Linked DNA regions of Gloeobacter violaceus PCC 7421. The protein of the gene in region 2 interacts with the protein of the main gene of each other region in a pairwise test. Links are inferred from orthologs where the notes say so. Each region holds a gene or a part of one and is shown on either strand. Other genes may lie near its edges. The genes, in order: cysK and cysE.

Region 1 (3,121 bases), 1.8 Mb from region 2 along the record:
AACCTGGGCCAGGTCAAGCAGCGCATGGACTACGCGGCCTACGGCGGCGGGCTGCTTCTCGGGGTCAACGGTGTCTGCATCATTGCCCACGGCTCCTCGAAGGCCCAGGGCATCTTGAGCGCCATCCGCCTGGCCAAAGAAGCCCTGGATAACCGGGTGCTCGAGCGCATCCAGCAGCAATTGATTTTGCCGATGTGACTGGTCTTAAAACCAGTCGCCCCCTCAGCAGTTGCTAAGGGGGCGTCCCGGCGAATCTGGATATTCCGCAGTCTTGACTGCCGAAAGGAAACTCTTAGAGAGCCACAGCTCCGGCGCACAGCCGACCGTTCGCGGTCCGAAGATTCAAGCTAGTACCAGGTATACTCATCGGCACCACCTCCCTTTCCCTATTTGGTAATGTTGATGTTCCTCATGAATATAACAGTGCCCCGGTCGTAGTGGCAACTCCGTGCCCGGATGCCTAAACCGCCGGGGAGGATGACCGAACGACCACCCTCCAAGCGCAAACGGTACTAAGCGGTGTCTCCGTACTGCCGCTCCTCAGCGTAGAATTCGGGGTCTTCGGAATAGAAATTGGCGTCCTCATGGAAGCTGTCGTCCTGCGCGAAGGTGTCATCGGTGTCGGCGACAAAGCCGACCTCCGTTTCCCCTTCTGCGCCCTCGCTGCTGTCGGCCGACGCCTCGACGGTCTCGTTACCCTGGTCAAACAGTAGGTCGTCCCCTAAACCCAACACGAGGCCGGTAGCCAGCGCTCCACCGGCCGCCAGCGCGCCGGCACCAGAAAGCGCCAGCACTCCAGCGGTCGCAATGCCGCCGACCAACATAGCGGTGTCGTTGTCCATGCCGAAGATGTCACCGTCGGCAGGATCTAGCCAGTCCGGCATCTGAAAGCCTGGCACATCCTCGGGAAGGGGTTCTTCGCTGAAATTTTGGGGGTTCTCGGTCTCGCCTCCCAACTCGTCGTCCGTCGGTGTCCCCCCGGCGGGTTTGGGATCCGGCTCGTGGCCGTTTTCCTCATGGGACAGATTCCCGGTGGTATCGTCGCTACCGCCCTTGTCGTCGTTGTCGTTGTTGTTGTTTGGCATTTTTCGTCTCTGGGGTGGTGTGCACGAAGCACAGCCGAAACGAACCTTACTACCGCAGGATTACGCATCGACTATTGCCTGCATTTTCCAGTAGGGATAGCCGCTATTTTTTGCAACGCAACCGGCGGCTTACCGCCCGCTCCTAGCGGGCGACGGCGGTGGGCGATTGCCCTTCGTTCTGGAAAAGGGCCGTGCTCAAGTAGCGCTCGCCGAAGCTGGGTTGGATAAAGACAATGAGCTTGCCGGTGTTCTCGGGGCGCTTGGCCAGCTGCAGAGCCGCCCACAGAGCCGCCCCGGTGGAGATGCCCGAGAGAAGCCCTTCTTCTTTGGCAAGCCTGCGGCTGTATTCGATCGCTTTCTCATCGGCTACGGCGATCACTTCGTCGATCACGTCGCGCCGCAGTACATCCGGTACAAAGCCCGCGCCAATGCCCTGGATGAGGTGCGAGCCGGGTTTACCGCCGGAGAGCACCGGGCTTGCCGCCGGTTCCACTGCCACGATCTGCACGCCGGGCTTGCGCACCTTCCAGACTTCGCCCACCCCGGTCACGGTGCCGCCGGTACCCACCCCGGAGACAAAAATATCCATCTGCCCGTCGGTGTCGCGCCAGAGTTCTTCGGCGGTCGTCTCGCGGTGGATCTTGGGATTGGCGGGGTTGCGAAACTGCTGGAGTATAAACGCGTCGGGCACTTCGCGGGTAATCTCCTCAGCGCGGCGGATGGCCCCGCGCATCCCTTCTGAACCGGGGGTCAATTCGAGTTGGGCGCCGTAGGCCCGCAGGAGCGCCCGCCGCTCGCTGCTCATCGTCTCGGGCATCGTGAGGATGAGCCGGTAGCCGCGCGCCGCCGCCACCATGGCCAGGGCGATGCCGGTGTTGCCGGAGGTGGGTTCGACCAGGGTCGTTTTGCCCGGCAGGATAAAGCCCGACTTTTCGGCTTCGTTGATCATCGAGACGCCGATGCGGTCTTTGACGGAGGCGGCCGGGTTGAAACTTTCGAGTTTGACCACGATGCGGGCAAGGGCACCCTCGGCGGCCGGAATACGGTTGAGCTGCACCAGCGGAGTGCGGCCGATCAGTTCGGTGATGTCGTGAGCGATATGCATGGGTGGCAGGTTCGCTTAGATGTAGTACATGACGGTGCTCTGGCGGCGATCGTGCAGTTCGCAGAGCTTTTGGAGCGTATGGCCTTTGAGCACTTGCTCGGCCGCCCGGCGCGATTCGTCCCACGCCTCGCGGACGATGCTCGCTTCGAGGGTGTTGGGGGGCGTTTCGGTTTCGTCTTGCCCTTCGATGCACTGGACAATTTCAAGCAGGTGGATGGCAAAAGGTTCGCGCGCAAGCAGATACCCCCCCCGCGCCCCGCGTTGGGATTTGACCAGCCCGTGGCGGCGCAGGTCTGCCAGCAACTGCTCCAGATAGCGGTCGGGTATCGACTGGCACTGGGCAATTTCTTTGATCTGCATCGGTTCGCCCTTGCCGTGGCCGAGGGCCAGCTGCAGCATGGCAAGCAGGGCGTATTCACTTTTAGCGGAAAGTTCCACGGCCGCACCTCGCGCGACGACTCTCCTATGATACTAAATCTCCACCAAGTTAGTGGGGATTAAGCCCCGGATCCGGGGGACTCCAGGAAGCTGTTCATCGACTCCAGGTAGGCGCCGGGCGCTTCGAGCATCGGAAAATGTCCCGTCTGGGGAATGATCTTCAGCGTCAGACCGGGATTGACTTTCACCGCCCGCTTCGCTCCTGCTGCGGGAATAATCTGGTCGTACTCGCCGCTAATCAGCAAAGTCGGCACTGCGAGTTTGCGAAAGGCGTCGGGCATTTCGTAGGTGGCGTGTTTGCCGATCGAACTATAGAGTGTCCCCCGTGCGGCTGCCTGGTGAGCGACGACGTAGTCTTCGATAAACAACCGTGCCCAGCGATCTTCGAGCAACTTGTAGACGAACCTGCGCTGAAAGGCTTTGCGGGCGACGGCAAAATTCACCATCCAGGCAGGCCGCACCGCGATCACCACGTTGCTTGCCAGATAAAACG
Region 2 (3,077 bases):
CGGGTCGTGGTTCTCCCAAAAGATTTGCAGCAGACGCTCGTAGGAAATCACCCTGGGATCGAAGACGACCAGGACAACTTCGTTGTGGCCGGTCATGCCGCTGCAGACTTCCCGATAGGTCGGGTTGGGGGTCAACCCGGCGGCGTAACCGACCGCCGTCGTGTAGACGCCTTCGGCTTGCCAGAACACGCGTTCGGCTCCCCAGAAGCAGCCCATGCCGAACATGGCCTGTTCTGTTCCCTGGGGGAAGGGCGGCTGGAGGGGACGGCCGTTGACGTGGTGAGGAACGCTCACCGGCATCCTCTGCGCGCGTCCGGGCAGAGCCTGCGCCGTCGTCGGCATCTGGACTTGTTTATTGAATAACCCCATGATGGAAACTCTCCGCAGCCCGGTCGTGGGCTAATGTTTATTGCTGTTCTTTTACAATTTTAGCGCCTGGCCTGGGTGTCTCCTTGGCCAGGCGGTGCGGCCGTGCTGGTGGTTAAAGTTCTGAAGGAGGGTACCGGCTCATGCAACGCGAAAATCTGGCGTCGGGCTCACCCTGGGAACCGATCGTCGGCTACTCGCGGACCGTGCGCGTCGGGCGGCAGGTGTGGGTCTCGGGGACCACGGCCACCGACGCCGTAGGCCGGGTGGTCGGGGAAGGCGACGCCTATGCCCAGACCCTCCAGGTACTCAAGAATATCGAGCTGGCCCTGCTGCGCGCCGGAAGCAGCCTCACCGACATCGTGCGCACCCGCATCTACGTGACGGACATTGAGCAGTGGGAGGCGGTCGGCCGCGCCCACGGCGAAGTGTTTGGCCAGATCCGGCCTGCTTCCACGATGGTTGAAATTCGCCGCCTCATCGACCCGGTGATGATCGTCGAAATCGAAGCGGACGCCTGGATCGGCGAAGATCAGGACGGATCGGACTGCGTCCCGGGGAAAAACCCAGGATCAAGCGCTTCTTCGAGGGAGTAGGGACATTCCACGGGAAAATGGCCGTAGGGCAAGTCCGTCTGCTGAACAGCCAATCGCAGACCCGCTTGCCGGCCTTCTTGAAACGCCTCGACAAGATGCGCCTTCAAACTCGGTTGGGCAGCCAGCCGCCGCGATATCTGTCTTCGTTGCTCATCGATGGTCGCCTGCCAGGAGTTGCTGCGCCGCCCGCTCTGGAACTGCCATTTGAGAAGATGCCCAACCAGGATGGCCAACCGGCTTTCCAGTTCTCGCCGCTCCGCCCGCCCCAACGACTCGATCTCCTCAGCCAGGTTTTCAATATCCAACCGCTCCCACTGGCGCGCTCTGATCGCAGCAGCCTGCTGGGCGGTCCAGGCATGAAAATCGGCCTCATACAAGCTTTTCGGTCGCTCGGGTCTATCGCTGCCAATCTTCGCCCGCACCGTATTGCCTCGCCGTGGACTGGTTGCCACCAGCCTAACCGCATCAGTCTGAACGGTACGACCCGGTGGCTAGATCCCCGGGCCGTGCAAAAAGTCTTCGAGCAAGCGCGCCTCGATGGCGCAACTCGGAGCTGCCGGTTTCCCGGTTTTGTCGGTGCGCAACTGTTGCACTTCGCTTTCGAGTTCGTCGATGCGGCGGACCAGCGAGCGGATCACATCGGCGAGTGGGTCGGGCACCTGGCCGTGGGCGAGCGGATCGATGCGCTCGCCGTCCTGATAGACCACCCGGCCGGGTACACCCACCACCGTGCAGTCGCTGGGCACCGTGCGCAGTACCACCGACCCGGCCCCGATGCGGGTGTTGTTGCCGATTTCGATATTTCCCAAAACTTTTGCCCCGGCGCCGACCACGACGTTGTCGCCTAGGGTGGGGTGGCGCTTGCCCTTTTGTTTGCCGGTGCCGCCGATGGTGACGCCCTGGTAGATCAGCGCGTCGCGGCCGATGATGGCGGTTTCACCAATCACCACGCCCATGCCGTGGTCGATGAAGATGCCCGCGCCGATGGTGGCCCCCGGATGAATCTCGACGCCGGTCAGCCAGCGGGCGATGTGCGATAAAAAGCGCGCCGGCCAGAACCAGCGGCGGGCGTACAGAAGATGGGCGAAGCGGTGGACGGCGACGGCGTGCAGACCCGGATAACAAGTCAGCACTTCAAACCACGAACGCGCGGCCGGGTCTTTCTCGAAGGCGGCCTGGAAGTCTTCCCGGATGGTAGCGACGACGCTTGCCAGGGTTTTGTACACAGTCGTGTAAAAGTAACGGCGCCCAGTGCTACACCATCTTAACAGCCCGATAGACGATGTTTTTCGCGCCCTCCCCGAGCGGCAATCCGCCGCAGGCGCCCTGGTGTCGGCCATATTGAGCCGTGGCCCGGCCAATGCCATTGTCCGGGCCAATGCATTTTGGGCCGGTAGGGGTGCCGCTGCACCCTCAACCGCGCAGGGTGTCGAGCACCCTGCGCAGCACCTCTGTGGGCACCTCGACCCCGGTGTGGACGCGACCGATCGCTTCCGGCAACACGAAGCGCACCTTGCCCGCCTCGACTTTTTTGTCCGATTGCATGCGCAACAGCAGCGCCTCGCTGGCGATGTCGCTCTTCCAGCGCACCGGCAGGCGGGCTTTGATAATCAACGCCTCCTGGCGGCGAAGCTCCTCGGGGCTCCAGAGATCGAGCGCCACTGCCACCCGGCCCGCCGCCGCCATACCGAGGGCGACCCCTTCGCCGTGCAGATAGCGGCGGTAACCGGTGGCACTTTCGAGGGCGTGGCCGACGGTGTGGCCGTAGTTGAGGATGGCGCGCAGACCGCCTTCGCGCTCGTCGCGCACGACCACCTCGGCTTTGGCCTGGCAGGAGCGCACCAGCAGCGTGGTGAGGGTGCGCGCGTCCGGGCGTTGCAGGCTGGGCAATTGCTCCAGCCGCTTAAATAAGTCCCCGTCCCAGATCACCCCGTATTTGATCACCTCGGCCATGGCGGCGCGCGTCTCGCGCGGCGGCAGTGTCCCCAGCACCTGCGGGTCGATGAGCACCAGGCAGGGCTGGTGGAAGGTGCCGATCAAGTTCTTGCCCAGGGGGTGGTTCACCCCCGTCTTGCCGCCGATGGCAGCGTCCACCATCGCCAGCAACGTCGTCGG

The links.
Region 1: the proteins of cysE (region 2) and cysK interact in binary tests that used the Escherichia coli proteins (3 or more experiments, as listed by UniProt). The link is inferred for Gloeobacter violaceus PCC 7421 from one-to-one orthologs.

Annotation. Positions count from the first base shown.
Region 1 is NC_005125.1:849,338-852,458, reverse strand. Bases 210-3,009 are described here. They hold cysK (cysteine synthase A), read right to left. Parts: upstream 2,191-3,009; coding sequence 1,228-2,190; downstream 210-1,227. Other genes in these bases: GLL_RS04160 (alpha/beta fold hydrolase), read right to left, coding at 2,688-3,009; GLL_RS04165 (Rrf2 family transcriptional regulator), read right to left, coding at 2,206-2,628; GLL_RS04175 (hypothetical protein), read right to left, coding at 513-1,085. Also shown: phosphate acyltransferase PlsX, read left to right, coding at 1-198; more of GLL_RS04160, read right to left, coding at 3,010-3,121.
Region 2 is NC_005125.1:2,672,930-2,676,006, reverse strand. Bases 322-3,077 are described here. They hold cysE (serine O-acetyltransferase), read right to left. Parts: upstream 2,189-3,077; coding sequence 1,454-2,188; downstream 322-1,453. Other genes in these bases: aroB (3-dehydroquinate synthase), read right to left, coding at 2,376-3,077; GLL_RS12995 (DUF29 domain-containing protein), read right to left, coding at 899-1,384; GLL_RS13000 (RidA family protein), read left to right, coding at 510-962; msrA (peptide-methionine (S)-S-oxide reductase MsrA), read right to left, coding at 322-369. In the rest of the region: more of msrA, read right to left, coding at 1-321.